4 regions of the Thermobacillus sp. genome follow, and region 4 is predicted to be linked to each of the others. Evidence: predicted binding sites of a transcription regulator. Region 4 holds the regulator's gene; each other region holds the start of a gene.
The links. The regulator Rex, encoded in region 4, represses fermentation and respiration genes when NADH is low (regulators of the CRP and FNR family bind a similar motif). The targets are predictions, from matches to a motif close to TTGTGAAATATTTCACAA.

Region 1 (7,656 bases), on a different contig from region 4:
GCGCGAAGGATGGTACAATGGAGAAGGAACGGACAATCTCGGAAAGGGAGGTCATGCGACATGGAAATCCGCAGTATTACCGACGCCGCGGTGCTGAACAACGGCGTCCGGATGCCCTGGCTCGGGCTCGGCGTCTTTCAGGTGGCGGACGGCGAAGAAGTGAGAAACGCGGTGCGTTGGGCCATTGAGGAAGGATACCGCTCGATCGACACGGCGGCGGGCTATCGGAACGAGACCGGCGTCGGCCAGGCAATCCGGGAGAGCGGCGTTCCGCGGGAAGAGCTGTTCATCACGACGAAGCTGGCGAACTCGGACCAGGGATACGAATCGACGCTGCGCGCCTTCGAGGAAAGCCGGCGCAAGCTCGGCGTGGACTACATCGACCTGTATCTGATTCACTGGCCGGGCCGGGACAAGTACAAGGAGACGTGGCGCGCCTTCGAGAAGCTGTACACCGAAGGCTACATCCGCGCGATCGGCGTCAGCAACTTCCAGATCCATCATCTGGAGTCGCTGAAAGAGACGAGCGGCATCATCCCCGCCGTCAACCAGGTGGAGTTCCATCCGCTGCTTACCCAGAAGGAGCTGCTTGCCTACTGCAAGCGCGAAGGCATCCAGCTCGAGGCGTGGTCGCCGATCATGAAGGGCAACCTCGACCTGCCGGTGCTGAAAGAGCTGGCGGCGAAATACGGCAAGACCCCGGCGCAGATCGTCCTCCGCTGGGATCTGCAGCTCGGCGTGGTCACGATTCCGAAGTCGGTCCGCCGTGAGCGGATTGCCGAGAATGCGGACATCTTCGACTTCGAATTGTCCGAAGAAGACATCCGCGCGATCGACGCGCTCAACAAGGACCACCGGTTCGGTCCGCATCCGGATGAATTCCTCTTCTGAGTCTCCGGGTTGGCATGATGCGTCAGAAAAAGCCGATGCCGTTTTCAGGCGTCGGCTTTTTGTTCGTTCCGGCTCAGTACGCCGCCCACGCGCAGACCAGCACCAGCACCGACCAGGCGATCTCGAGCATCCCGGTCGTCTTGACCGCGGGATGAAGACGCGGCATCACGGCGGCGCGGACCAGCAGCACCGCCGCGGCCGGGAGCAGCTCGGGCGGATACAAGAGCGCGACGACCGCAAGGAACGCCGCGTGATACAGGACCGAATACCAATAGAACGCCTTGTGGTGCTTCTCGCGGATCATCGTTTTCACATAGAAGATCGTCCCGGTAAAATAGAGCACGCTGAGCGCGAACAGTTCGAGCGCCAGCGAGGCGTCCGTCCCGTCTCCGACCCGGAAGGCAGCGAACGTCATCATGCTGAACAGGATGACGGCGGCCAGATCGTTCAGGAACGCCCGCTCGCGGTTTTGCTTCGCGAAGTACAGGTTGATCAGGATGAACGGCACGGCCAGCGGCAGCAGGGGCAGCAGTTCCGGCTCCAGGACCAGCAAGGCGGCGCCGACGGGCAGCAGCAGCCCGCCGTACAGCTTGAGCGGCCCGAGCCAGGCGGCCTTGCGCTTCGTCCGGATCCACTGAAGCGCGGCGTACGCGAACAGGTACGAGAGCAGCCAGGCGAAGAACAGCAGCGCGTGCTGCCACGCCGGGGCAGAACCGATGACGCCGAAGAGCAGCGGCAAAATCAGCATCGCCCAGGCGCCGTGCTGTTTCGGTATATAGACATTGCGCATGGGTACACCCGCTTTCTGACGGAAGAATCTTGCTTCCAGTATACCCTTGCGGACTTCGGGCCATTGTGACACGGGTCACGAAGCCGGGAAACAACAAGCAGGACCAGAAGCTGAAGCAGCCTCTGGTCCTACTCGTTTTTTCGCCCCTGTCTTTCCCTGAACAAATCCAGGATCCGTCTGTAATTTGTCGGTCTGGATACCGTCGCTTCCTTCCCTAGTTCACCGGGCTTGTCCCCCTCGAAATATACCTTGGCGTACTTCTCGTCAATCTCGATCACCTTGTCGATGTTGACCAGATTGCCGCGATCCGCACGCACGAAAGGCAAATTCAAGGCTTGCAAGACATTCTGGATTTTCTCCAGGCTGTCGAACGGAAAGTAGTAGACGTCATTCTTCGTATGAATCAGGATGCGGGTCTTGTCGGTGGTGAACTTCAGGATCTCCATGACGTCCAGCTCGACCAGACCGGATTTCCCGTCTTCGTCCCTTGCGACAACCAATTTCACAAGACCACCATCATTACTTGTTCAGAAGTTCGGCAGGGACTTTAGGCTGATTGCCCCAGATCCAGCTTGCCGTGCAGACGACGACAAGGCCTGCGCAGCCGACAACCGTCGCCAGCAAATGAAGGGCTTTTTTCTTCATCCTGTTTCACCGCCTTTCCTTGGTAATCTTATTAGTGATAGCACCTGGATAAACCAGGTGATCGCTAATAGCTGAGATTGGAACAAGAAGTTCGAAGCGACTAGTACTGTGGATCCGATTTTCAGGGCAGGGAAATATTTGGTCGGAATTCTAGTTTGTTCTTCAATTCTAGAAGGTGAAAAAATAATAGTCAATACCATATTGGCTATATTCAAGAGGTTTATATAAAAATTAGTAAGATCGATGAACGGCAATAATGCGGCCACTCCGGCCGAAACGACGATGCACACCGTAGCCGACTGGAAGTGATATCCTCCTGAAATGCTTCTCAGCAAACCGAACGCGAACAGCACTTGCATCGTTTCCCGATAGTTGCCGAACAACAGTCCCAGAATTGTCGCGACCAGCAAAGTAAACACAGTGTTTAGAAACAGGTGAAATCCGAATTGAAGCCGCGCTTCCGAATAGGGATGATCCGGCACTTCGCTTTTGAGCCAATGCGCCAGACGAAACGCAAGTCTCTCTACCATTGCGTCCTCTCTCTCCTCAATGCGATATAGATCAGGAACAGCACGATCACGACCGCGATCATTTCGACAAAGTACAGCCTGTTCTTGAGCAGGTGCAGGAACGAGAGCAGTATGAACGTCGCGACTGTTATTACCAAGATCAGCATGTTTTCATGCTTGACTTTAAAGTGTTGCAGAGAAAACGAAAACCCGTAGCCCAGCCGGTACAACAAATAACTTAACAATAAGACGGTGCATGAAGATACAGCCGAAAGAATGTAGTAACCTGTGCCGCCTGCCTGCACTTCGGCGACCGATGCAATGCCCGTGAGCTGCAAACCGTACAGGAACGCAGTCTGGACCAAAATGACCGATGTATACCCCGTTACCGCAACGATGAGCGAACCGATCAGCGAAATCCGCAGCGTATAGAAAATGAACAACGTGAACAACACCAGACCGATCATGGGTGTCCACGAACCCATATCGATTTCATGCCATATGGCATAGTTGAGCAGTGCCATCAGAACAGAGATGGGAACGATCTGCAGATTGTACTTCAGAATATTGAATCGAAACAGCGTGAACGAAACGGCAAAAATCGACCAAGTTTCCAATGTAGAGAACGCGATAAAGAGAATTTCATTCATTTATCCTGTCTCCCGTTCATCGCTTGTAATTTTTTGCAGACCGATATGGTCAATTCTGTCGATTATCTAAACTTATTCTTCATCAATTAAAATTTTCCTCTTTTGGGAATAAGAAAAACGAACCCTTTGAAAAAAGGAGTCCGTTTTTGCTTTACTGTCCATATGGTTTTTATTTATCCGGCTTGCAGGTGCCGTCTTCGCAGACTTCGCCGGATGCGTCGGATTCGGCCATGATGAGCGGATGCTCGTCTTGCCAGGCCCGCTGCAGGACGTCGAGAAACACGCTGTCCGGCTGCGCGCCCGAAACGCCGTACTTCCGGTTGATAACGAAGAACGGCACGCCCCGCGCGCCGAGACGGCTTGCTTCGATTCCGTCCGCCTCCACTTCGTCGGCGTGAGCGCCGGATTTCAGCATCTCCTCCGCCGCTTTGCGGTCCAATCCGGCCTGCTCCGCGATGTCGGCGAGCGTCCTGTGATCGGCCACGTTGCGGCCGCTGGTGAAGTACGCTTCGAACAGCCGCTCGATCACGTCCTGCTCTTTGCCGTGCCGTCCCGCGAACTTGATCAGCCGGTGCGCATCGAGCGTGTTCGACGGAATGACAACGCCGAAGCGGAAGTCGATCCCGACTTCCCGGCCCTGCTCCGCCACCCGCTGGTTCATCTGGACAGCCTGTTCGCGGCTGATGCCGAACTTGGCGGCCAGCACATCATACAGATCCCGTTCGGGCTCTCTGGCCGCATGCGGATCGAGCTGAAAACTGCGGTACTCCACCGTCACGTCATCCTTGTGTTCGAACCGGCTGAGCCCTTCCTCGAAACGGTGTTTCCCGATGTAGCAGAAAGGACAGGCCACATCCGACCAGATTTCGACTTTCATCGCTCCGCTCCTTTCCCGGGCCGCTCAGGCAAGCGCCCGCTTCACGACCGTTTCAAGCGGCGTCGTCTCCCCGATGAGCCGGGTCAGATCATCCGAGGTTTGCGCGAATTCGCCCTCGTCCAGCTGCGCGTAGAGCGCCGCGAACATGGCCGCGGCAGGTTCGGGCATGCCCCAACCCGCGAGAATCTTCGCGTATTCGGCGGCCGTCGCCGGTTTCAGCACCACCGGCTTGCCGGAGACGTCCGACAGAATCTGCGCCAGCTCTTTCATCGTCCACAGCTTCGGCGCCGTAATTTCGTAGATCCGGTTCTCGTGGCCGTCCGACATCAGTACGGCTGCCGCCGCCTTCGCCATGTCGGCCCGCGATGCCGTGTTCAGGCCGGCCGTCGCGATCGGCGTCACGAGGGCGCCGCTTTCCACGGCCTGGCGGAGCGATTCGTTCACGAACACTTCGGTGTAGAACGTGTTGCGCAGGAACGTGTACGGAATGCCCGACAGGCGGATCATGTTCTCGGTCGTCCGGTGCAGCAGGCTCAGCGCGAGGGGACTCTCCTGGGCCCGGAAAATGCTCGTGTACGCGATATGCGTGATGCCGGACATCTTCGCCGCCCTTGTGACCGTCGCGTGCTGCAGCGCCCGCAGCGTCTCGTCGCTTGCCTCGGAGCTCGAGACGAACAGCAGCTTGCCGCCGCCTTCAAAGGCCTTCAGGAGCGACGCCAGATCGTTGTAGTCGCCGTGCCGGACTTCGACGCCCTTCTCCGCCAGCCATGCCGCCTTCTCCACATTGCGCGCGACCGCTATCAGCCGGTCCGCCGGCACTTTCTCCAGCAGCGTCTCCGCCGCGATCCGGCCCAATTGCCCCGTTACGCCGGTTACGATAATGCGCATCGTTCACTCCGCCTCCTCGTGAAAGTCTATGTTTAATATGACACTAACTTTATTATAGTGACTTCACATATTAAAATGCAAACGGTCTGCGGCGAGGCTGCAGCGTGATGTGCACGTTGCAGCCGTCCACAGGCCAGGAGTGAGGCTTCGCGCGGCGCTGTAACGTGGCATGCACGCTACGGCGTTCCGGCGAGGCCCGTACCGATTCAGAAATTCAGCGCGATCTCTCGCGCGCGGCGGAGCGCCTCCTCCCGGATGGCCGACGCCCGTTCGGGGACGGCTCTCATCCCCTCCACATAGAGGCATTCCACATCGGTAATGCCGACAAACTCCATGATGACCCGCAGATGGCGATGCCCCATCTCCAGCCGTTCGTCCGGCGAGCCCGGCGACAGGAAGCTGCCGCTCGCCTGGATGTGCAGCGCCTTTCGGCCCGCCAGCAGCCCGACCCGGCCGACGTCCGGAATGTACCGGAACGTCTTGCCCGCGATGCAGAAGGCATCGATGTACCGCTTCAATGCCGGCGGGTACGAGTAGTTCCAGGTCGGCGTGACGAACACGTACTTGTCCGCGGCGGCGAACTGATCCGCCAGTTCGTTGATGCGCGCAATCTTCGCCTGCTCCTCCGCGGTCAATTCTCCGAAAGCGATGCCCGAGCCGAGCTTCTCCCAGCCGGCGAAGACGTCGGCGTCGAGCTCCGGGATGTCTATCGCGTACAGATCGAGCCGGATGATCTCGTCGTTCGGCTTCGCGTCCCGGTACGCCTCAAGGAACGCTTCCCCCGCCGCCATGCTGCAGGAAACGTCGGGACCGAACGGATGAGCCGTAATGTACAGCAAGGTAGCCATATTCCGTCCCCTCACCGCCGTATCGTTAATTGGCGGCCGCGACCTGCCGGGTCGCGACATTGAGCCGGTTGTATAAATTCGCCGTCGCGATGCCGGCGATGAGCGTCGCCAGCGCCTGACCGGCGTAATGGCGCTCGGCCTCCCGGTAAATCTCGTCCGGCACCGGGTCCGGCCGGTCGGCGATGCGGGCCATCGCCTCGCCGAGCGCGAGGGCCGCCCGCTCCGCTTCGGTGAATCGGGCGGAATCCCGCCAGCCCGCGACGGCCATCACCCGCTCCGGCGTCTCGCCCGCCTGCAGCGCGTTGCGCGAGTGCAGCTCCACGCAGACGCTGTCGCCGTTGATCCGGCTCACCCGCAGGTAAACGAGGAAAAGCGTCCGCTTCGGGATGCCGGACTGTTCCGCAGAAGCGAACAGCGCGCGGCCGAGCGCCTGCAGCGGATCGGCCAGATCGGGCACGAGCGCCACGGGACTTGCCATGCGAGGTTTCAGCGACATGTTCAATCCACTCCTTGATCTTCCGGAATATGCGGGCCCTGATCGAGCCCTGCACGAAGATGACGGAGCGGACGGGGCGGAATGTGACAACCCGGAGATCTGTCACATTGGCGGTTTCTTTTTCGTCAGTCATAATGGAGGGAGTATCACTTCATGCGGGAAGGAATGTACGGATGATCGCACAAGAACGGCTCGCGGAACAATTCGAGGCGCATTGCCGGCATCTGCTGGCCGCGGCGTATCGCATGCTCGGATCGCTGAGCGAGGCGGAGGATGCGGTGCAGGAAGGGTGGCTCCGGCTCTGCCGCGCGGAGACCGAAGCGATCGAAAATCTGGGCGGCTGGCTCACCCGGGTCGTGTCGCGGGTCTGCCTGGATATGCTGCGGTCGCGGAAAAGCCGGCGCGAAGAGCCGCTGGATACGCACCCGGCGGAAACGTATCCCCTGACCGAAGACCGCGGCGGGCCCGATCCCGAGCGGGAGGCGCTGATGGCCGAATCGGTCGGCGTCGCGTTGCTCGTCGTGCTGGACCGGCTCAAGCCCGCGGAGCGCGTCACGTTCGTGCTGCACGATATTTTCGGCATGCCGTTCGCCGAGATCGCGCAGGTCGCAGGCAAGTCGGAAGCCGCCGTCCGGAAGCTCGCCAGCCGGGCCCGCCGCCGGGTGACCGGCACGGCTCCGCGGGATTCGGCCGACCTGGCCGGCATGCGCCGGCTCGTCGACGCGTTCATCGCCGCGGCGCGCGCAGGTGACTTCGATGCGCTGATCGCGATGCTCGACCCCGACGTCACGCTGCGCGACGACACGGACGGCGGCGCGCGGATCACGCGCGGCGCGGAAGCGCTCGCCCGCCGCATCTGCGGCCGCGCGCTGGCCGCCCAGACCGCCGTCGTGGACGGCGTCATCGGCGCCGTCGCCGCGCCGCTGGGGCGCCTGGCCTACGCGCTCAAGTTCGATATCCGCGGCGGAAAGATCGCCGCCGTCGAGCGGATTGCGGACCCGGCGCGGCTCGCGGCGCTCAGCCTTGACGTGCCGTTCGTCCAGGCGCCATCACGCTACTCCG
Region 2 (7,656 bases), on a different contig from region 4:
CGCGATCCGCGGCGCCGGCAACCTGCTCGGCGCGGAACAGCACGGCTTCATCGCCTCCGTCGGGTTCGACATGTATTCGCAGATGCTCGCGGAAGAAATCGCGAAGCGCAAGGCATCGCTGCTCGGACAGCCGGAGCCGGAGGTCCGGGAAGTGAATACGGCGATCGACCTTGCCATGGATGCGTATCTGCCGTCGGACTACATTTACGACAGCATGCAGAAGATCGAGATCTACAGGAAAGTCGCGGTCATCCGGGAGCCGGAGGAGACCGACGACTTGCGCGAAGAACTGGTCGACCGGTTCGGCGACCTGCCGGAAGCGGTCGAGAATCTGCTCGCGGTCGCCCGGCTGAAAGCGTACGGGCGCAGATGCGGCATTGAACAGATCACGCAGCGCGGTGACGATTTTATCCTGAAATTCGCACCGGCCGAAGCGGAGCGCATGGACAAGAAGCAGATCGACAGACTCTGCTTCAAGTTCGAGAACCGGTTCAGCCGGCAGACGGTGCAGCAAGGGTCGCAGCCGACCCTCCTGATGCGCGGCCAGGGACTTGCGGACGGCGCCAAATTGGCGATGTTGGAGCAATTTCTGATACAATATGAAGAAGCGCTCAAACCGAAAGGAGAACTACAAGATGTGGCTCAATAGACGGAACGCGATCAGGCGTCTTGCCGCGCTTGCCCTGACTTGCGCGCTCGCGGGAACGCTGGCCGCCTGCGGCGGCAAGGATGACGGCGGCGTGCCCGGCGAGGGCAAGGGCGATCCGGTCGCGACCTACCAGGGCAAGACCGTAACGGATACCGAATTCAACAAGTATCTCTCGCTGCTCGAACTGACGTCGCCGATGGAGGCGATGTATATCGAGTACATTCCGGGATACAAAGAGCAGGTTCTCGAGCGGTACATCATCTACAAGGAATACGCCGCCAAGGCGACCTCCGACGATGTGAAGCAGGCCGAAGAGTCCGCCGCTACGTTCCGGGGACAGCTTGACGAGGTGCTCAAGGACGAGGCGCAGAAGGAAAGCATTAAACAAATTCTAGACAAGTCGGGCCTGACGAGCAAGGAAGCGGAACGGCTGCTGAAGATGCTCATTTCGGGCGAATTGGCCATCGACAAGAAATTTCAGGAGATCAAGAATGCCGTAACGGAAGACGAGATCCGGGCGGAATTCGACAAGGCTCCGTCCGACTACAACATCGTCACCGTGCGCCACATTCTGGTCGCGACCACCGATTCGGCGACGGGCGAAGAGAAGCGGACGGAGGAAGAAGCGCTCGCGCGCGCGAAGGAAGCGCGGGCGAAGCTGATCGCGGGCGGCAGCTGGGATGAGCTGGCGAAGGAATATTCCGACGATCCGGGTTCGAAGGACAACGGCGGACTGTACGCGGACGCGAAGGCGGGCGACTGGGTCGAAGAGTTCAAGCAGGCGGCCAACACCCAGCCGATCGGCGTCATCGGCGAGCCGGTGCTCACGAGCTACGGATACCATGTCATCAAGGTCGAGAAGCGTGAAGAAATGACGTTCGACAAGCTGCCCCAGGACAAGAAGGACGCGATCCGCGAGTCGCTTGCGGCTCCGAAGTTGAATGAAGAGATGGAGAAGGAACTCGAAGCACTCGGGATCGAGATCAGCCTGCCGCAGGAAGAGACGCCGGCCGAAGACGGAAGCGGCGAAGAGCCGCAAGGCGAAGCGGGCGGCGATGGCGAAGCCCCGCAAGATGATGCAGGCGGCGAAAACGGCGGCGACGCCGGGGGCGAAACGGCGCAGTAAGGCGCGCAAAGCGGACAAGCAGACCATGAAAATAACAAAAAGGTATCGTCAGGGCTCCGTGAAGTGCGGAGTCCGTTTTTTTTACGCAGCTTGCCCAGTGATCTTTTTTACTTTTTTCGCCCGGATTTTGGTGTAAGATGGATGCTGACCTTTTGCGGAGCCGGTGCGGTTCGGCCTGGAGGAACGGGAAATGAACGAAACAGGGGAGGTATTGATGATGAACGTGTTGGAAGCCATCGAAACGCGGCGGGAAATCACGTCGTTCGGGCAGAGATAAGCGGGGAGATCCCGATGAATCTGCAGCATTTGAAATACATCGTCGAGGTGGCCAAGGCGGGCTCCATCTCGCTGGCCGCCGAAAACCTGTTCATGAACCAGCCGAACCTGAGCAAGGCGATCCGGGAAGTCGAAGCGGAAGTCGGCACGGATATTTTCCGGCGGACGCCGCGGGGCATCGTGCCGACGGAGCAGGGGGAAGCCGTCATCGAATACGCCCGGCGGATCATCCGGGAAGTCGAGGAAATGAAATCTTTCTGCCGCGAGGACCGGCGCAACAAGATTTCCTTCAGCCTGCGCGCGCCGCGGTCGGGCTACATTTCCCAGGCGTTCGCGCGGTTTGTCGTCCGCCTCGACAAGACGAAGGAGCTGGACATTCAGTTCCGCGAATCGAGTTCCCTCAACACGATCAAGCGGGTGGAGGAAGGCGACTACAACCTGGGCATCGTCCGCTGCCTGAAAAGCCAGGAACGCTATCTCCAGCAACTGCTCGGCCGCCGGCTGAAGCGTGAATTGGTGTGGGAGTTCGAGGGCCGCGTGCTGATATCGCGCACCAATCCGCTGGCGTCGAAGGATACGGTCACCGCGGGGGAACTGGAAGCCGGCACGGAAATTTTGTACGGCGACCTGAGGGCGGCTTCCCTTGCCCGGGAAGACCGCCGGCCGGAGGAAGAGCGGATCGTGATCAGCAAGCGGCGGGTGTTTGTCTCCGAGCGGGGTAGCCAGATCGAATTGCTGCACCAGGACCCGTCCAGCTACATGTGGTTTTCGCCCATGCCGGACGATCTGCTGAGAAGGTACGGGCTCGTGCAGATCCGCTGCAAAGCGTCTTCCCCCGTCTTCCGCGATGTGCTCATTTACCGGGAGGACCGGAAACTGTCGGAAGCCGATCGCCTCTTTCTTGAGGAGCTGTATCGGGTGCGGGACGATCTCGACCGCCGCATGCGGGACGGGACGCGAACGCCGGGTTGAGGCGGCTCCGGTCCACGACGCCGCCCATGGCGGCTTCGACGGAACCGGAGACGCCCCGTTCCGCTGCGGCTGCGCGGTCACTCACCTCCTTCCCGGCGGACGATTCCGGCGCAGGCGTCTTTTGCCGGTCTGCCGGCGGCCGCGCGTTCGGCCGCGCCGGCCGCATGCCCCCCGGCTGCCCGGTTTGCCGCACCTTCATGCGTGCCGTAGTAGGCGTTCAGGTACAGCTGTTTCAGTTCGGCGAAGAGGGGGTAGCGCGGGTTCGTGCCCGTGCATTGGTCGTCGAAGGCCTGCTCGGCCAGGTCGTCCAGCTTTTCCAGGAATTCTTCCTCGTCGATGCCGTAGTCGCGGATCGTTTTCTTGATGCCGAGTTTTTCCTTCAGCTCCTCGATTTTGCGGATCAGGCTTTCCAGCTTCTCTTCGTCGGTGGCGCCCGGCAGGTTCAAAAATTCCGCGATTTCGGCGTAGCGCCTGAGCGTGCGCGGATGGTCGTATTGCGGGAACGTCCCCATCTTGGTTGGCGCCTCGGCGGCGTTGTAGCGCATCACTTCGGTGATGAGGAGCGCGTTCGCAATGCCGTGGGGCAGACGGAACGCCGCGCCGAGCTTGTGGGCCAGCGAATGGCAGATGCCGAGGAAGGCGTTGGCGAACGCCATGCCGGCGATGGTGGCGGCGTCGGCCATTTTCTCCCGGGCGGCCGGATCGCCGGCGCCCTTCTCGTACGCGCGGGGCAGGTAGTCGAAGATCAGCTTGATCGCCCTGAGCGCCAGGCCGTCGGTGTAGTCGGTCGCCATCATGGAGACGTACGCTTCCAGCGAGTGGGTGAGGGCGTCGATGCCGGAAGCGGTTGTCAGGCCTTTCGGCATGTGCATCATCAGATCCGCGTCGACGATGGCCATGTGGGGCATCAGCTCGTAGTCCGCCAGCGGATATTTGATGCCCGTCTTCTCGTCGGTGATGACGGCAAACGGCGTCACTTCCGAACCGGTGCCCGCCGTCGTCGGAACGGCGACGAATGCGGCTTTCCGGCCCATCAGCGGAAACCGGTACACCCGCTTGCGGATGTCCATGAACCGCATCGCCATGTCCATGAAGTCGGCGTCCGGATGCTCGTACAGCACCCACATGATTTTCGCCGCGTCCATCGGCGAACCGCCGCCGACGGCGATGATGACGTCCGGTTCGAAGGCGGCCATTTGTCTTGCGCCTTCCTGCGCGCAGGCCAGTGTCGGGTCGGGCTCGACCTCGAAGAAGGTGGCGTGGGCGATGCCGAGTTCATCCAGTTTGTCGGTGACCGGTTTCGTCAGACCGTTTTTGTAAAGGAAATGGTCGGTGACGATGAACGCCCGCTTTTTCCCCATGACGGTCTTCAGTTCGTCAAGGGCGACGGGAAGACATCCCCGTTTGATGTACACTTTCTGCGGCGCCCGGAACCAGAGCATGTTTTCTCTCCTTTCGGCGACGGTTTTGATGTTGAGCAGATGCTTGACCCCGACGTTCTCGCTGACGGAGTTGCCGCCCCAGGAACCGCAGCCGAGGGTGAGGGAGGGCGCCAGCCTGAAGTTGTACAGGTCTCCGATGCCGCCTTGGGACGACGGCGTGTTGACCAGGATGCGGTACGTCTTCATGCGGGCGGTGAAGGCGTCCAGTTTGTCCCGCGCGCCGACCGGGTCGAGATAGATCGCCGCGGTGTGGCCCATGCCGCCGTCGGCGACAAGCCGCTCCGCTTTGTCCAGGGCGTCGGCGAAATCCTTCGCGCGGTACATGGCGAGGACGGGCGACAGTTTCTCTCGGGCGAACTCCTCGGACGGATCGGTGCGCTCCACTTCGCCGATCAGGATTTTGGCCGCTTCCGGCGCCTTCACGCCGGCTATTTCGGCGATCCGGTGCGCCGGCTGTCCGACGATTCCGGCGTTGAGGACGCCGTTGATGAAGAGTGTTTTGCGCACCTTCTCCGTTTCGTCCGGATCCAGGAAGCAGCAGCCGCGGTCGGCAAATTCTTTTTTCACCCTGTCATAAATGCCGTCCAGCACGATGACCGCCTGCTCCGAAGCGCAAATCATGCCGTTGTCGAACGTTTTGGAATGGATGATGGAGTTCACGGCGAGCCTGATGTCGGCGCTGTCGTCGATGACGGCCGGCGTGTTGCCCGCGCCGACGCCGACGGCGGGCTTGCCGCTGGAATAGGCCGCCTTCACCATGCCCGGGCCGCCGGTGGCAAGGATGAGATCCGCTTCCTTCATGAGCAGGTTGGTCAGTTCCAGCGAAGGGGCGTCGATCCAGTCGATGATGCCTTCCGGGGCGCCCGCTTCCACCGCCGCGTCCAGCACGATTTTCGCGGCCGCGATGGTGCAGTTTTTCGCCCGGGGGTGCGGGCTGACGAGGATGCCGTTGCGCGTCTTCAGCGCCAACAGGCATTTGAAGATGGCCGTCGACGTCGGGTTGGTCGTCGGGATGACCGCGGCGACGATGCCGACGGGTTCGGCGATCTTTTTGATGCCGTAGGCGGGATCTTCCTCCAGGACGCCGCACGTTTTCACGTCGCGGTAGGCGTTGTAGATGTATTCGGAAGCGTAATGGTTCTTGATGACTTTGTCTTCGACGACGCCCATTCCCGTCTCATCCGCGGCCATTTTCGCCAGCGGGATGCGCGCCTTGTTGGCCGCGGTGGCGGCGGCGAGGAAGATGTGGTCCACCTGCTCCTGCGTGTAGGAGGCAAAAAGGGCCTGCGCCTTTCTCAGCCGGCCAAGCGCCCGTTCCAGCTTTTCCGCGCTGTCGACGGGTTCCCGGTGCAAAACGGTTTCCGCCATGGTTCTCTCCTCCTTTTTTTCAGGGGAATTTTTTTGCGGAGTAACTTTGTGAAAATTGTAACATACTTTGCCGAACCCGCAGTAGATGCAAAAAAGGCATATCGATATATGCGGATCGACATGCCTGACGAATAATTCGAACTATTCGTTCATTTTATGTGAGTTCATGATCTGGCTGCCGCGGGTGTCTGAAGCGCGTGGGAGGGGGAGCCATGCACCGACCGCGCCCATTCGATATATGCTGTAGCAGACCAGGCGACACAGGGAAAGGAGCGCGGACCATGAAGCAGCAGACGCCGGCGGAACAATGGGATGCCTTTGAGAAAGCGATGCTGGAGGCGTTCCCGTTTCTGCCCAAAGACTTCACCCGCGCCGGCATCGTCGACTCCTCCTGGCTTTCGGACGTCGTGCAGAACTCGATCAACCGGTTTATTGATCAGGAGATGAAGTCGAAGTTTCCGAATTCCGTTTTCGGCAGCGCGCTGAACTACGATACGTTCGAGACGCATCGCAGCGTCATCGTGCGCCTGCGGCTGCCGGAGGATCTCAATCCCCGCGAGCTGGAGATGTCGATCAGCTGCCACAAGGTGCGGATCAAGCTGCCGTCCGGGGTGAAGCAGGAAATTCCGCTGCCGAAAGCCGTAAGCCCGAGGAAGGCCCGGACGACGTTCAAGGGCGGCATTCTGGAGCTTCGCCTGCCCAAGACCAGGGAGCCGTTCTATCCGCTCTATGTGGGCGGGTAAAGACGGCGCGCAGAAGGAAAAGCGGCCGGCCGGGATTGAAGCCCGGCCGGCCGCTTGCGTCTCCGCTCCCTCTGAACTAGTAGAGGAAAGGCCGGGAGACGATGACCAGCAGAATGAACAGGACCAGAATGACGCCGGCCGACGTGTACCAGAAACCCGTTTTGCCCGCGTAGCTCATCGGATGACCTCCTTCCTGATGAACTGCACTACTAACGTATGCGGTCTGTGGCCTGATGTATTGTGCGGATGTCCCGGTAACAACTGTTCCGCGTCATCTTTCATACCCGACGATCAACTCGCCGCCGAACGGCTCCAGGATGGAGCGGCAGACGGCGATCAGCGGCGCGGGATCGTCGTGCGCGTTCAGCGCTTCCAGGGCGCTGCTCAGCTTCGCGGCATACTCGGGCGAGAATTCGCGCAGACACCGGTACAGATGCTTGCCTTCGCCGATCCACCGGCGCCCCGTCCGGAGCAGAAATTCGGCGGCGAGCAGCACGAGGCGGCTCGCGATGAACCGCCGCTCGTCCCGGCAGCGGGACCGCAGCAGGTCGGCCGCCGTTTCCGAGAGGCGGTTCCGCGCGTCGTCGATCTCATCGGGAGACCAGGGCAACGGCCCGAACGTGAGATCGGCGCGCGCTTCCTCCACGATCTGCAGCCCCCGCTCGGTGCGGCGGATCACCGTCCCTTCGGCGATCATGCGCTGCAGGGACGGATTGGCTTCCTGCATGCCCGCGTCGAAGATTTCCCGGTAGTCCGAATCGGTCAGAATGAAGCAGTCGACGATCCAGCCGCGGAAGCGGACGACTCTGCGGAACAGTTCGCTTTCTCCTCGCTCCACGACGACGATGTCGAGGTCGGAATCCGGGCCGTGCGTCCGGCGCGCCGCGCTCCCGCCGAGAACGGCAAGCAGGCAGCCGGGATGCGCGGCGGCAACATACTGTGCAGCGGCTTCAAACGGAGACGGGCGCATGGTTGATCTCCTCCCGGGGCTTACCACTTGGTGAAAAACGGATGAAGCAGCCAGCTCATGTCGTCCAGATGGTTCTTGTACAGCACCTTGTTCTCCGTGTAGGGCGAATG
Region 3 (7,656 bases), on a different contig from region 4:
AGCGGTGCCAATGGCCCCGCGCATGCACTTCGCTGCGCGCGGCGGTGCCGATCGGACGCATCGCTTCGTCGAAAATGTCAAACCATTCTTCGTCGCTCAAGGTTGCGGCCCCCGATCATGATCGTTTGTGTTTCGCTCAAGTCCACTTGGCCGCCCACAGTTTCATCTGCTTGATGATCGGATGCAAGTCTTCGCCCTTGGGCGTCAGCTTGTACTCGACCGTGACGGGCACCGTCGGATAGACATGGCGCTCAAGGACGCCCTTCGCCTCGAGATGGCGGAGGGTGCTGGTCAGCGCGCGCGGGCTGACGTGGGGGATGGCGCGCTGCAGCTCGCCGAACCGCTTCTTCCCGCCGAACAGTTCGCGCAGGACGAGGAAGGCCCATTTGCCGCCGAGCACTTCCAATGTTTTCTCGATGTTGCATTCGATGTGGACGGGATTTTTCGGTACATAGTTCCGGCTGCTCTGCATGACGTAGGCTCACCTCACCCGGGATATGAATGGACGCTATAACGCGTATAGTAGATATCGTGCGTATAATATAATGAAAAACATTTCACTTCTTACCATGATATATGAACTGTTCTAGAATGGGAAGGGGACGGCGGTGCTGGTGCCGCCGCCCGAGACGGAATACCAGGAGGAGATGCGGCATGAAATACCGGAGACTGGGACGGACGGGCCTCAAGGTAAGCGAAATCAGTCTGGGCAGCTGGCTGACCTACGGCGGATACGTCGAACGGGAAAACGCGGTCCAATCGATACGGAAGGCATATGATCTCGGCATCAACTTCTTCGACACCGCGAACGTGTATGAGCGGGGCGCGGCGGAGGAACTGATGGGCGCCGTGCTGCGCGAGTATCCGCGCGAGTCGTACGTGCTGGCGACGAAGGTGTTCTGGCCGATGGGCGACGGGCCGAACGACCGCGGGCTGTCGCGGAAGCACATCATGGAGCAGGCGCACGCGAGCCTGAAGCGGCTGGGGGCTGATTATGTCGATATTTACTATTGCCATCGCCATGATCCCGAGACGCCGCTCGACGAGACGCTGCGCGCGATGGACGACCTCGTGCGCCAGGGCAAGGTGCTCTATGTCGGCGTCAGCGAGTGGACGGCGGCGCAAATGGCGGAAGCGCTGGCCATCGCCGACAAGTATCTGCTCGACCGGATCGTCGTCAACCAGCCGGTGTACAACATGTTCAACCGTTACATCGAGCCGGAGATCATTCCGCTCGGCGAACGCTGCGGCATCGGACAAGTCGTGTTCTCGCCGCTGGCGCAGGGGCTGCTGACGGGCAAATATACGTCGGTGGACAGCATCCCGGCGGACAGCCGCGCGGCACGGCTGGACTGGGTGAAGAAAGGGATCACCGAGGAGAAGATCGCGAAGGTCCGCAAGCTGTCGGAAGTGGCGGCCGAGCTCGGCATCACGGTCGGCCAGCTCGCGCTGGCGTGGATTCTCCGCCAGCCGAACGTGGCGAGCGCCCTGGTCGGCGCAAGCCGTCCGGAGCAGGTCGAGGAGAACGCGAAGGCATCCGGCATCGAGCTTTCCGCCGACGTGCTGGAGCGGATCGAGGAGATTTTGAAGTAAGAATTGCAGGATAAAGAGAAGGCCGATGCGTACGCGGGGCAGTCCGCGGGGGCGCATCGGCCTTCGTTGTGCAAGGGAGCGGATCAGGTGCAGATTTGCGCTATATGGCGGCTTATCCATCTGATCCGGGGTGATGAGGTGCATTTTTGCACTACGCGCCATATTGGGGGATGCGAGGGCCGGACGAAGCGGTGCATCCGGTCCGAGACGCCTCCTGCCGGCCTTCCTCGATGATCCGCTTCGCCCGCTCGATCTCCCGCTGCGTCGGCTCCTGCACGCCTTCGAGCGTGTACGGGATGCCGAGCTGCTGCCATTTGTACACGCCCATCCGGTGGTAAGGCAGCAGTTCGAGCTTGTCGACGCCGCGCAGCGTGCCGATGAAGCGGCCGAGCGCCAGCAGGTCCTCACGGCGGTCGGTGACGCCGGGAATGAGCACGTGGCGGATCCACATCCGCCGGCCGGTGTCGGACAGGTGGCGGGCGAACCGGAGAATGCGTTCGTTCGGCTGCGTCGTCAGATCTTCGTGCCGCGCGGCATCCATCATTTTCAGGTCGAGCAGCACGAGGTCGGCCGCGTCCAGCAGGCCGCAGGCTTCGGCGTGCGCCGGCTCGCAGAAACCGGAGCTGTCGATGGCGGTGTGCAGGCCGTACCTGTGCTTCGCTGCGCGCAGCAGCGCGGCGACGAACGGCGCCTGCAGCGTCGGCTCGCCGCCCGATATCGTGATGCCGCCGCCCGACTGCCGGTAGTAGTCCAGGTAGGGCTCGATCTCGGCGAGCACGGCTTCGACATCCATTTCACGGCCGGCGGACGTGTCCCAGGTGTCGGGGTTGTGGCAGTACCGGCAGCGCAGCGCGCAGCCTTGAAGGAAGAGGACGAACCGGATGCCCGGTCCGTCCATCGTGCCGAAGGTCTCGATCGAATGAACGCGTCCGGTTGCCGCGGTGTCGAGTCTGTCGTGGTGCCGCATGTTTGTTCCCCTCCATTCGATCGTGCCGGCCTTCGTCCGCCGAAGCCCATACCGTCCCGCTACATCGATTCGTGGAACGTCCGGCTGATCACCTCGAGCTGCTGTTCGCGCGTCAGCTTGATGAAGTTGACGGCGTAGCCCGAGACGCGCACGGTGAGCTGCGGATATTTTTCGGGATGCTCCATCGCGTCGAGCAGCGTCGACCGGTCGAACACGTTCACGTTCAGGTGATGGCCGCCCTGCGTCATGTAGCCGTCCAGCAGCGAGGCGAGGTTGGCGATCCGGCTGTTCAGGTCGCGGCCGAGCGCCTTCCCGACGATCGAGAACGTGTTCGAAATGCCGTCCAGCGATTCGGTGTAGGGCAGCTTCGCCACGCTTGCGAGCGACGCCAGCGCGCCCTTCCGGTCGCGGCCGTGCATCGGGTTCGCGCCCGGCGCGAACGGTTCGCCCGCCCGGCGTCCGTCGGGCGTCGAGCCGGTCTTCTTGCCGTAGACGACGTTCGACGTGATCGTCAGCACCGACTGCGTCGGAATCGCGCCGCGGTAGGCTTTGTGCTTGCGCAGCTTCGCCATGAACGACGTGACGATCTCCACCGCCAGGTCGTCGACCCGCGGGTCGTTGTTGCCGTATTGCGGGTAATCGCCCTCGATGCGGAAGTCAATCGCGATCCCTTGTTCGTTGCGGATCGGGTACACCTTGGCGTGCTTGATCGCGCTCAGGCTGTCGGCGACGACCGACAATCCCGCGATGCCGCAGGCCATCGTGCGGATGATGTCGCGGTCGTGCAGCGCGAACTCGAGCCGCTCGTAGCAATATTTGTCGTGCATGTAGTGGATGACGTTCAGCGTGTTCATGTAGAGCTCGGCAAGCCATTCGAGCACGCGGTCGTAGCGCTCGCGGACTTCGTCATAGTCCAGCGTGTCCGCCGTGATCGGCGCTTCCTTCGGGCCGACCTGGATGCCGAGCTTCTCGTCGACGCCGCCGTTGATCGCGTAGAGCAGCGCCTTCGCCAGGTTCGCCCGGGCGCCGAAGAACTGCATCTGCTTGCCGATCCGCATGGCCGACACGCAGCAGGCGATGCCGTAGTCGTCGCCGTAGATCGGGCGCATCAGATCGTCGTTCTCGTACTGCACCGAGCTCGTCTCGATCGACACCTTCGCGCAGTAGTTCTTGAACGCCTGCGGCAGCCGCGTCGACCAGAGCACGGTCAGGTTCGGTTCGGGCGCGGGGCCGAGGTTGTACAGTGTGTGCAGAATCCGGAAGCTGTTCTTCGTCACGAGCGTGCGGCCGTCTTCGGCCATGCCGCCGATCGACTCGGTCACCCAGGTCGGGTCGCCGCTGAACAGCTCGTTGTACTCCGGCGTGCGCAGGAACTTCACGATCCTAAGCTTCATGACGAAATGGTCCATCAGCTCCTGCGCCTCGGTCTCGGTCAGCGTCCCCTCGGCGAAGTCGCGCTCGAAGTAGATATCGAGGAACGTCGAGACGCGGCCGAGGCTCATGGCGGCGCCGTTCTGCTCCTTGATCGCGCCGAGATAGGCGAAGTACAGCCATTGCACCGCTTCGCGGGCGTTCGCTGCGGGCCGCGAAATGTCGAAGCCGTACGACAGCGCCATCCGCTTCAGTTCTTCGAGCGCACGGATCTGTTCGGCGTGCTCCTCGCGGGCGCGGATGACCTCCTCCGTCATCGGCCCCTTCTCCATGGTTGCGAGGTCGGCTTTCTTCGCCTCGATCAGCCGGTCGACGCCGTACAGCGGCACGCGCCGGTAGTCGCCGATGATGCGGCCGCGGCCGTAGGCGTCCGGCAGGCCGGTGATGATGCCCGCTTTGCGCGCCGCGCGCATCTCCGGCGTGTAGGCGTCGAATACGCCCTGGTTGTGCGTCTTGCGGATTTCCGTGAACAGCCGGACGATCTCCTGCGGCAGTTCATAGCCGTAGGCCTTGCATGCATCCTGCACCATGCGGATGCCGCCGAACGGCATGATCGCCCGCCGGAACGGAGCGTCCGTCTGCACGCCGACGATTTTCTCGAGCTTGCGGTCGAGGTAGCCCGGTCCGTGCGAGGTGATGGCGGACGGGGTGTTCACGTCGACGTCCCAGACGCCGCCGCGTTCCCGCTCTTCCCGGGAGAGCCGGCTGACAATCTCCCACAGCCGGGTCGTCGCTTCGGTCGGCCCCGCGAGGAACCGCTCGTCTCCTTCGTAGGGGGTCACGTTGCGCAGAATGAAGTCGCGCACGTCGATTTCTTCCATCCACCGGCCGGATTGAAAACCGCGCCAGCAGTCCGGTACGCCTTCGGTTCGGGGTTGTTTCACAGCAGTGGTCATGACACCTGCTCCCTCCCTCTAACGCTTCGTGCAGGGGCCGCGGACAGCGGCACGCTGCTTTCATCTGAAATGGTACCAGCCTTTGGACGGGAAGTATGTGAATTTAATCACAAACATCGATGTTTTATATCCTTGTTTTTTACGCTTTTGTCCGGTGCGGTCTTGCCGGCGCATCGGCCTCAGATGCTGCAAATCTCCTTCGGGCAAGCCGGACATTCGGGACAGCCGGCCATCTGCCGCAGCTTGTCGAGCTGCAGCACGCGCAGCCTGCCGCCGGGCGCCATGTCGATGACGCCTTCGTTCTTCAGCGTGTTCAGCATCCGGTTGATGCTCTCGCGTGTCGTCCCGACCAGTTCGGCCAGCTCCGTGTTTGTCAGCTTCAGCCGGATGAGGATGCCGTCCGGCTGCGCGACGCCGAAGCTGTTCGTCAGGCGGATCAGCGTCGAGGCGAGGGCTCCCGGCTTGCCGAGCATGATGAGATCGCACAGCTTCGATTCGCTCCTGCGGCGCAGCATGCTCATCCACATCGCGAACCGGAACGCCAGCTCGCCGTCTTTGCCGAGCAGCAGTTCCAGGTCCGGCAGCGGAATGATGCCGGCTTCGACATCGTCCATCGCCTGGCCGCTGTTGCGGTGATTCGGATCCCAGGCATCGAAATCGACGAGGAAATCGCCCGGCTTCAGAATCGACAGCAAAAGGTCGCGGCCGTCGTCGGTCGTGCGGCGCAGCTTGACGTGGCCTTTGCGGATGTAATAGACGGCTTCGGCGGGTTCTCCTTCCCAGAACAGGTAGGCGCCCGCTTCGTAGCGCCGGATGTGCATGATCGATTCCAGTTCTTTGAATTGGCGTTCCGTAAACGGGCTGTCTCCCTGCTCCCGCCTGCAGACGGCGCTTTGTCCCAATGGAGCGGATGCGGTCATCTGTCTGTTCGTCATGTCGGTTCGCCTCCTCATGCATCCTGCTTATCCCAAGCATACAAGGTTTTCGGGGCGGGCGTAATCGGGGAATCGACGGAATTTCGGCGCAGACAAACCGGATTTGGATGATGATGAAAATCACAGACTCGGGCCGCAAAATCGCGTATGCTGGCTGTATCGGCGCAGTTCGGGGAGAGCGCCCCGAGAGTGGCATCAGGGAATTCCCCGAGTGCGGTTTGGATTTGCGGATTTCATCAGTGAACTGACAGCATAGAGACCACACCCAAGATCGGACCGGCATGCGGCAGGAAGGTGGGAGGAAAATGGAGAACGCCAAGGAAGCGATTTTGCGCGAAGTGAAGAAGCTGCGCCGCGAGACCGAAAGCGATTTCGCCGGACTCGGGCTGCTGGACCCGGCCAGCCGGCGCGTGACATGGCGGGTCGTGGTCGGCAGCGTCAGCAGCCGGACGCCGAACATGACGCAGCGGCCGAGCGTCGGGCTGCTCGGCCTGGCGATCCGCTCCGGCACGCCGGTCTGCTTCGATCCGAGCCGTCCCGGCTCGGAGCGGGCGCGGATCGAAGACCCGATCCTGCTCGCCGAAGGCCTGGCCGCCGCCGTATTTCTGCCCGTCAGGACCGGATGCGACATCTCCGGCGTCATGCTGCTCGGCAGGCGGCTGACGAAGGATTACGACGACGCGGAAATCGGCCGGGCGGTGCGCGGCATCAAGGCGCTCGGCGCGCGGGAGGAATGGTGGCGGGAGCTGTCGCTGGAGGCGGTAAGCTGGCCGAAAAGGTAGCGGTCATTGCGGTTTTTTTGTCCCTTCTGCTACAATTCGGGTAATATCCGCGGAAGACGGAGGAATCGTAAGATGGTGAAGCTGCTCCTGTGCGACGATCATGCGGTGGTCCGCTCGGGACTTCGCATGCTGCTCGACGGCAGGCACGGCATCGAAGTGGTCGGCGAGGCGTCGGAAGGGGGCGAAGCGATCCGGATGGCGCTGGAGCTGAAGCCCGATGTCGTCCTGATGGACGTCAGCATGCCGCACGGCATGGACGGCCTGGCCGCGACCGCGGAGCTCAAGCAGCGGCTGCCGGAGACGAACATTCTCATCCTGACGATGCATGACGACGACGAGTATTTGTTCCGGGCCATCCAGATCGGCGCGTCGGGCTACATTCTGAAGAACGCTCCGCACGAGGAGCTGGTGTCCGCCATCCGGTCGGTAGCGGCCGGGGACGCCTATCTGTACCCGACGGCGACGAAGCGGCTGATGAGCGAATATTTGAACCGGCTGAAGTCGGGCGCCGAGCCGCCGGACGCCTACGACACGCTGTCGGAGCGGGAGAAGGAGGTTCTCGGCTGGATTGCGCGGGGGTATTCGAACAAGGAAATCGCCGACAATCTGATCATCAGCGTCAAGACGGTCGAGACGCACAAGGCGAACCTGATGGAGAAGCTGGGGCTCAAGACGCGGCCCGAGCTGATCAAATTCGCGGTCAAGAAAGGATTGTTGAACTTTGAATAATGCCGTCGGCGCAAAGCTGGGCAAGCAGGAAGCGGAGGCTGCCGTGCGCCTGCTGCACGAGATCGAGACGCTCATCGCGGACGAGGAACTGCGCAGGCAGCTCAAGACGGCGCTCAAGCAGCTCGCGGACGTGAAATTCGCCCTCGATGAATCGTCGATCGTGGCGATTACGGACGCGAAAGGCATCATCCAGTACGTGAACGACAAGTTCGTCGAGATTTCCAAATACAGCCGCGAGGAGCTGATCGGGCAGGATCACCGGATCGTCAATTCCGGCTATCATGACAAGGCGTTCATGCGCGACCTGTGGCGGACGATCTCGC
Region 4 (7,656 bases):
TGCCGGGATCGACGATGCCCAGCTCGGTGAGTCCGGACTCGGCCATCGTGCGCACGATGTTCATCGCCTGCTCGAAATCACCGCGCGATCCGGTGCTGCGGCCGCCGTAGAACAGTTCCTCCGCGGCCGCGCCCGCAAGCGCGACCATGATCTGGCCTTCGAGATATTCCGTCGTGTACAGGTAGCGGTCCTGCTGCGGATTGTGGCGCACGTAGCCGAGCGCCTGGCCGCGCGGCGACAGCGCGACCGTCGAGACGCTGCCCGGGCGGACGATCTCGGCCATGATCGCATGGCCCAGTTCGTGGAGCGCCACCCGCTCCCGCTCTTCCTTCGTCGCCTCGCGGTCCGTTTTCTCGCCCATCATCACCTTGTCGATCGCCATTGTCAGATGATGCATCTCAATACACTCGGATTCTTCGCGCATCGCGTAAATGGCCGCTTCGTTCAGGACGCTCTCGAGCTGGGCGCCCGAGAAGCCGAACGTCTCTTCGGCGACTTTGTCCAGGTCGGCCGTCTTGCCGAGCGGCTTGCCGGCGGCATGGATGGACAGAATATGCTTGCGTCCTTTCTTGTCCGGAAGATCGACCGCGATGTGCCGGTCGAATCGTCCCGGGCGCAGCAGCGCGCTGTCGAGCGTGTCCTTGCGGTTCGTAGCGGCGATCAACAGAATGCGGGGGGACTCGTTCGTCTGGATGCCGTCCATCTCGGTCAGCAGCTGATTGAGCGTCTGGTCGTATTCGCGATGCTGTCCGCCGTCGCGCCTGCCGCCGATGACATCGATCTCGTCGATGAAAATGACGGCGCTGTTCTTGCCCGTCTTCTGCGCCTTCTGGCGCGCTTCGCGGAACAGATCGCGGATCCGGCTCGCGCCGACGCCGACGTACATCTCGACGAATTCGCTGCCCGAAGCCGCGACGAAGACCGAATCCGTGTGGTGGGCCGCCGCCTTGGCGAGCAGCGTCTTGCCGGTGCCCGGAGGGCCGGTGAGCAGAATGCCCTTCAGCGGACGAATGCCGAAGCGCGCGATCTCATCCGGCCGGATCAGGAATTCGAGCGCCTCCATCAGCTCCTGCTTGGCCCGTTCCTGGCCGCCGATTTCATCGAACGACAGCATGGACGGCCGTTTCCTCGCGGCCTGCCTTCCGCCGCTCAGCGCGGTCAGCTGGCCGCGCGACCGGGCGACATAGAACAGAACGCCGATGACGGCCGCCGCCAGCAAGATCGGCACGACATTGACGCCGATGAAGTACAGAAACAGCAGCAGAACCGGTGTGAAGCCGATCAGCATCTCTTTCCAGTATTTAAGCATTCGGCCACACCCCCAGCACGGCAGGCTGGCGGGGAAGCACGACATACTTGACCGCGCCGTCCAGCTTCAGCGTAAGATAAACATTATATTCGTCCATCTCCGTCTCTACGGAAAGCCCGGAGTGTGCGGCTTCAAGCTTGCGGGCGGCTTCCGGAATGTCGGCGTATCGGCGGTTTTCCATCGCCTGCGCGATCGTGAAAAGCGCCGATGACCAGATCTTCTCCAGCTTCTCGTTCCGCTCCTGGCGGATGACCAGATCGAGCTCGCGTCCGCCGAGGGAGCTTCCCGCCTGCTCCCGGATGTTCCGATAGACTTCCGCAAGATTGACCGTTCCGTCAAGCGTGATTTCCACCGTCACGCGATCGTCAGTCACAATCGGATCATAAGCCGTCACGCCTTCGATGCCGGCGAACGTCACGGCCAGCGGTTGTTCGACTGCGAAATGGCGGTAGCCGAACCAGCCGCCGAACAACACGGCGCCTGTCAACAGCGCCGTCAGCAACACAGGGACTATGCGTATGTGCGTCATCTCAGTTGCCTCCTTCCCATGCGATGCCGTATGTAATAGAGTATAACATACGCGGAACATCGAATGGGCCGGCAATAACAGGCAAGGAGCGCCCGCCTGCGCCAGTTCAGGCGCGGCGGACGCTCCCCGGAGGTCAACCGGATGAACGCGCGGGCAGCCGGTAGGTCTCGATCGGACGGCCGTCTTCAAAGGCATAAAATCCATAGTAGTGACGCTTGACGTCACTTTCTTCCCTGCTGTAATAAACTTCCCAGATCCGCCGGCCTTCGGCGTACCCCGGACGGATGCGGATGATGGACGCATCCGGAAATGCACGAAGCACGTCTTGCCGCAGCCGCTCAACATCATAAGCCTCTTCCCCATGGACACTCTCGATCCTGTCCGCGAACGCCCATACATACAGATCGGCCCCGTCTTCCCGCTCGCCGCGGATAATCCAGACGATGTCGTCCCATACAAATTTGACCGCCGATTCGACTTTCGTCAGGCCGGCTTCCGCCTTCACCCGCCGGATCGCATCGCGCTCTTCCCGAACATAGTCGCTTCGGGCCCACTGAAAATACAGATTGAGCAGCATCAGCACCAGACCGATCCCGAGCAGGATGATGACAGCCCAACGCTTCGGCGTCATGAAGCGAATATCGGATTGCCGGCGCCTCATGTCGCCGAGCTCAGCCTTTCGAAGCGGGCGGCCGCTTCCGCGGCGATCCGTTCTTCGTCCAGCCGCGTGCAGGTCCGATTCCTCACGACTTGCACGCCGTCGACCCAGACGTGTTTCACGTCTCTGCCGTTGCCCGCGTAGACCAGATGGGAGATCAGATCGGTCCGCGGATAATAGTGCGGCTGGTCGATGTCGAGGGCCACAATGTCCGCCCGCATGCCGGGCTTGAGGCTCCCGATCTCGTCCGACTGCCAGATGGCCTTCGCCCCGTACACCGTTCCGAGCTTGAGTGCTTCATAAGCGGGCACCGCCGTCGGATCGCCGGATACGCCCTTGTGAATGAGCGCCGCGAGCCGTATTTCGTCGAAAACGTCAAGGTTGTTGTTGCTCGCCGCGCCGTCCGTGCCGAGCGACACGGTCACGCCCGCGCGGAGCATGTCCGGCACCCGCGCGACGCCGCTGGCAAGCTTCAGATTGCTCGCCGGGTTGTGGGAGACGGCAACGCCCCGTTCGGCGAGCAGCGCGATCTCGTCATCGTTCAGATGGACGGCATGCGCCACAAGCGTCGGCCGGCTGAACATGCCGAGCCGGTCAAGATGCTCGACCGGCCGGACGCCGTAATCGCGCACGTTCTGCTCCACCTCCGCGGCCGTCTCCGACATATGGGTGTGCATCGGCAGATCGAGATCGTGCGCGGCCTGCACGAATTGCTCGATGAACGCCGGCGGACAAGTGTAGGGCGCGTGAGGCGACATCATGACGCGGATGCGGCCGTCCGCCTTGCCGTGCCAATCCCGCGCGAACCGGATCGCGTCCTCGAGCTTGGCGCGCTGCTCCGCCTCGGAGCACAGGCCGATGACGCCCCGGGCCAGCACGCCCCGGAGGCCCGCCTGCTCGACAACCTGCGCCACTTCATCCATATGATCGTACATGTCGACGAACGCCGTCGTCCCGCGCTTCAGCATCTCGACGGCCGCAAGCGCCGCGCCGGCGCGCACATCTTCCGCCGTGAAGCGCGCCTCGAGCGGCCAGATCTTGTTCTGCAGCCAGTCCTGCAGCACCATGTCGTCGGCATACCCGCGAAGCAGCGTCATGGCTGCGTGGCCGTGCGTGTTGATCAGCCCCGGCATGAAGAGCAGGCCGCTGCCGCTGATCCTTTCCGCCCCGTCGGCCAGCGCGCCGGGATGCGCTTCGGCAAGATAGACGATCCGGCTGCCTTCCACGACCAGATGGCCGTTTACAATCGGCTGGCCGTCGTCCATGGTCAGAAACGTGCCGCCCTCAATCCACCACTTTGTCGTCATCGTGATCCGCATCCTTTTCCAAATAATAAGCAAGGCTGAGCAGTTCGGTCGTAAAATCGGCGTGATGAACCCGCACGGACGGCGGCACTTTCAGAATGGCCGGCGCGAAATTCAGAATGCCTTCGATGCCGGCGTCCGCCAGCTGGTCGGCCACTTTCTGCGCCGCCGCGGACGGCACGGTGATGATGCCGATCCGGATTTGCAGCGCTTCGACCGTCGCCTTCAGTTCCTCCATCGGCTGCACACGCATCGTGTTGATCTGCATTCCGATCTTGTCGGGATGGTCGTCGAACACTGCGACGATCTTCATGTTGTCGCGGCTGTACCGGTTGTAGTTGCAGAGCGCCTGGCCAAGATTGCCCGCGCCGACCAGCGCGACATTGATTCCCCTGTCCAGTTTCAGGATGTGCCGGATCTTGCTGATCAGGTAGGAGACGTCGTAGCCGATGCCCTTGCGGCCGAATTCGCCGAAGTACGCCAGATCCTTGCGGATCTGCGCGGGGTTGAGGTCGAGCTTGCGGCCGAGCGCCTGCGACGAGACGGTCTGCACCTCGCCGCGCGAAAGCTCGTTGAGCGCCTGAAGATAGAGCGGCAGTCTGCGCACGACCGCCTCGGATATTTTCGTCTGCTGCTTCATCACGCGGATCCTCCCTGCGTCGTCCCGGTTTCACTCAGCCACTCCCGAATGCGCGGCACAATCTGTTCGATGTGCATCGTCTCGATCTTGGGGCCCGGCAGCGAGTACAGAAAATATTTGCCGTAGCTCGTTTCAATGACGCGCGTGTCGTACAGGATGACGATTCCCTTGTCCTTCGCCGTGCGGACGAGGCGGCCGAAGCCTTGCTTGAAGCGGATGACCGCCTGCGGAATCGACAGTTTCATGAACGGGTTCTTCTTCTCCGCCGCCAGCTGTTCCGATTTCGCTTCGAGCAGCGGATGGTTCGGCGGCGTAAACGGCAGCCGAACGATGGCGAGACATGTCAGCGCGTCGCCCGGCAGATCGACGCCTTCCCAGAAACTGCTCGTGCCGAGCAGCACCGAGGCCTGCTGCTGCCGGAACCGGCGGACAAGCTTCGTCCTGCCGCCGCCGTCGATGCCCTGGCCGATGACGGCGATTCCCGCTTCGGCAAGCCGCTCTTTCAGCGGCTCATACACCTGCTTCAGCATCCGGTAGGACGTGAACAGGACGAGCATCCTGCCTGATGTCTCGCGCGCCACGTCGGCCAGCGATTCGACGAGCGCGGCAAGGAACGCCGGATCCGCCGACGCCCCCTTGATCGGCGGGAGGTTGCGCGGGATGACGACCAGCGCCTGGTCGCGGTAATTGAACGGCGACGGCAGCTGGACGGTCGCGAGCCGTCCGTCCGCTTCGAATCCGGACAGCCCGAGTTGTTCGGTCGCGTACTCGAACGATTTGTGCACGCTGAGCGTGGCCGAGGTCAGGATGACACTCCGCTTCGAATCGAAGAAGTATTGTTTGAGCAGTCCGCTGACATCGGCGGGCACGGCATAAAGATGCACCGACCGCGACTTGGAGAACGCGTTTGCCTCCAGCCAGTAAACGGTCCCGCCTTCCTCCAGCTTGACGAAACCGTGCAGATCGTCGCGGACGCGCGCCAGATCCTTCACCCGGCCCGCGGTGTCGACGGCCACCGCTTCGACCTCGGCGTCGTCGCAATGTTCCTTGATTTCCGCGAGCAGCTTGTCGAACGTGCGGATAATCTCGTTCAAGGAGGCGAACACGTTCGCTTCGGCCGTCCGCACCGCTTCCCATTCGGACGGCGGCTTATCGGCCCTGAGCCGCAGGACGCCCTGCCCGCCGTCGGCGTCGGGCTCCGGCTGCGCCAGCCGGTACAGCAGTTCGAACAGCTCGTCCCAGTGGATGCGCAGCTCGCCGAACACCGGGACGGCCTTCTCGATCGTTTCGATCCACGCTTCCGCGCGCGCATGGCCGGTGGACGCGATCTTCTGCCTGAGCTGGAAGATCAGCCCCGAGCGGGCATCCTTGCTCAGCCGCGTCAGCGGATGCATGCCGCTGTTGTAGGAGAGCTGCGTGCCGAGATGTTTGCCGGCGGCGTCATCCAAATGATGGGCTTCATCGACGATGAGGTGGTCATATGCGGGCAGCAGCCGGTATTCGGCGCGGATGTCGGTGAACAGCAACGAATGGTTTGTGATGACCAGGTCCGCATGGACGGCTTCCTGCTTCGCCCGGTGATAGAAGCAGTGCTTGAACCATGGGCAGGAGCGGCTCAGGCAAGAGTCGGCGTCGCTGGCGACGGTGTGCCAATATTCGGCGCCCCGGCCGCCGAAGTTCAGCTCTTCCTGGTCGCCGTGCTCCGTCTCGCCGAGCCAGACCAGCATCTGCGCCGTCGTCAGCCGGTCGTCCGCGGGCGCGATGTAATCACGCGCCGCGATTTTGCTCTCAAACTTGCGCAGGCACAGGTAGTTGCCGCGGCCTTTGAAGACGGACGCCTTGAACGGCAGCGGCAGCACCTTGGCAAGCAACGGCACATCCCGCTCGCGGATCTGTTCCTGCAGGTTGATCGTATGGGTGCTCACGACTATTTTCTCGTCATGGCGGATACCATAGAAGAGAGCCGGAATGAGGTAGCCGAGCGACTTGCCCGTGCCCGTGCCGGCCTCGATCATCAGATGGCGGCCGGATTCCAGCGCGTCGTACACTTCGCGGAACATGCGCACCTGCGCCTCGCGCGGTTCGTATCCCGGAACATGTTCCTTCAACCGGGCCAGCGTCTCTTCCAGAAACGTCTCGAAATCGAGCTCCCGCAGCCGTTCGGCCGACTTCGGGTCATCATGGCGCGGCGGTTCTTCGTCCGTCCATTCGCCGACCTTGAGCGCGAACTGGCGATAGTAACGGTAGCCGTTCGGATCGGCGGCGTTCAGACGCTGCCTGCGCTGAAGCGCATCGTGCACAATCCAGCCGAGATCGTCGCCATCGCCAAGCTGCGCGGCCAGCCGCTCCAGCGTCAGCAGCGGTAAATTGCGCAGTTTGTCCATGCAGGTCTTGAAGAGAAGGGCAGTCGCCATCGCATCGCTGTCGGCCTGATGATGGCGCTCATGCTCGATGCCGAGCGCTTCGGATACGGCGCCCAGCTGGTAGGACGGCTGGGTCGGATACAGCATGCGCAGCAGCTGCAGCGTGTCGAGCACCCTTCCCGTGAACGGCATGTAGCCGCACCGGTCCAGCGCCTGGTTAAGGAAACCGACGTCAAATCCGGCGTTGTGCGCCACCAGCACCGCGTCACTCAGCAGCGGAATGACCTCGAGCAGCACATCTTCCGGTTCGGGCGCTTCACGCACGACTTCATCCGTAATGCCCGTAAGCTCGGTGATAGATGCGGGGACCGGGACTCTCGGGCGCACATAGGACGCATAACTCCCGGTCACGCCGCATTCATCATCGAGCAGCACGATGCCGATTTGAATGATGTCATCTTCGGCGCTATGATTTCCGGTTGTTTCCAGATCGAGGACAGCAAATTTCATCCGGTACGTTCTCCTCACGTGCAGCCGAACTCGGAATTGCCGAAATACAGCGTCAATGGTCCCGCGTTCGATCTGCAGTTTGCCAGATTGCGCGCGGCGCCGGTGAAGGCGGGATCCGCTTCGCAGGCTTGCTTGAAATATTGGACCGCCTGCTCCAGATTCGCCGTGACGGCCTGAATGCAGCCGAGCGCGTTCAGCCCGAGCGCTTTCAGCTTCGGCTGCGACGCCGTGCGGACGATGAACAGGAAGTGGCGCTCGGCATTCTCCCATTCGCGGAGGTGCATGTAGGATATCGCCAGGAACATGCGTGCCGCCAGCGATTCGGGACAGAGCTCGACCGCCC

Region 1: a site for Rex is predicted at 1,745-1,762, ahead of C6W55_RS09195 (YwiC-like family protein). Genes of this name have one in related genera too.
Region 2: a site for Rex is predicted at 5,880-5,897, ahead of adhE (bifunctional acetaldehyde-CoA/alcohol dehydrogenase). Genes of this name have one in related genera too.
Region 3: a site for Rex is predicted at 4,983-5,000, ahead of pflB (formate C-acetyltransferase). Genes of this name have one in related genera too.

Annotation. Positions count from the first base shown of each region.
Region 1 is NZ_QEWA01000036.1:123,363-131,018, reverse strand. Features, by position in the region: gene C6W55_RS09200 (aldo/keto reductase) at 61-891, shown strand; gene C6W55_RS09195 (YwiC-like family protein) at 965-1,681, opposite strand; gene C6W55_RS09190 (LytTR family transcriptional regulator DNA-binding domain-containing protein) at 1,810-2,187, opposite strand; gene C6W55_RS09185 (cyclic lactone autoinducer peptide) at 2,201-2,326, opposite strand; gene C6W55_RS09180 (accessory gene regulator ArgB-like protein) at 2,323-2,856, opposite strand; gene C6W55_RS09175 (hypothetical protein) at 2,850-3,485, opposite strand; gene C6W55_RS09170 (DsbA family oxidoreductase) at 3,655-4,362, opposite strand; gene C6W55_RS09165 (NmrA family NAD(P)-binding protein) at 4,387-5,250, opposite strand; gene C6W55_RS09160 (NAD(P)H-dependent oxidoreductase) at 5,457-6,098, opposite strand; gene C6W55_RS09155 (carboxymuconolactone decarboxylase family protein) at 6,124-6,594, opposite strand; gene C6W55_RS09150 (sigma-70 family RNA polymerase sigma factor) at 6,768-7,656, shown strand, end outside; gene C6W55_RS09145 (response regulator transcription factor) at 7,649-7,656, opposite strand, start outside.
Region 2 is NZ_QEWA01000023.1:26,243-33,898, forward strand. Features, by position in the region: gene mfd (transcription-repair coupling factor) at 1-649, shown strand, start outside; gene C6W55_RS02210 (peptidylprolyl isomerase) at 636-1,775, shown strand; gene C6W55_RS02215 (hypothetical protein) at 1,857-2,081, opposite strand; gene C6W55_RS02220 (LysR family transcriptional regulator) at 2,067-3,023, shown strand; gene adhE (bifunctional acetaldehyde-CoA/alcohol dehydrogenase) at 3,101-5,833, opposite strand; gene C6W55_RS02230 (Hsp20/alpha crystallin family protein) at 6,115-6,576, shown strand; gene C6W55_RS02235 (YjcZ family sporulation protein) at 6,653-6,754, opposite strand; gene C6W55_RS02240 (nucleotidyltransferase domain-containing protein) at 6,848-7,546, opposite strand; gene C6W55_RS02245 (hypothetical protein) at 7,567-7,656, opposite strand, start outside.
Region 3 is NZ_QEWA01000052.1:2,286-9,941, forward strand. Features, by position in the region: gene C6W55_RS15025 (NUDIX hydrolase) at 1-100, opposite strand, end outside; gene C6W55_RS15030 (winged helix-turn-helix transcriptional regulator) at 137-472, opposite strand; gene C6W55_RS15035 (aldo/keto reductase family protein) at 655-1,593, shown strand; gene pflA (pyruvate formate-lyase-activating protein) at 1,745-2,560, opposite strand; gene pflB (formate C-acetyltransferase) at 2,620-4,887, opposite strand; gene C6W55_RS15050 (Crp/Fnr family transcriptional regulator) at 5,067-5,822, opposite strand; gene C6W55_RS15055 (GAF domain-containing protein) at 6,128-6,604, shown strand; gene C6W55_RS15060 (response regulator transcription factor) at 6,677-7,333, shown strand; gene C6W55_RS15065 (PAS domain-containing sensor histidine kinase) at 7,326-7,656, shown strand, end outside.
Region 4 is NZ_QEWA01000033.1:182,255-189,910, forward strand. Features, by position in the region: gene C6W55_RS06950 (AAA family ATPase) at 1-1,309, opposite strand, end outside; gene C6W55_RS06955 (hypothetical protein) at 1,302-1,838, opposite strand; gene C6W55_RS06960 (cell wall elongation regulator TseB-like domain-containing protein) at 1,972-2,499, opposite strand; gene C6W55_RS06965 (amidohydrolase) at 2,496-3,803, opposite strand; gene C6W55_RS06970 (redox-sensing transcriptional repressor Rex) at 3,781-4,440, opposite strand; gene dinG (ATP-dependent DNA helicase DinG) at 4,440-7,313, opposite strand; gene C6W55_RS06980 (tetratricopeptide repeat protein) at 7,328-7,656, opposite strand, start outside.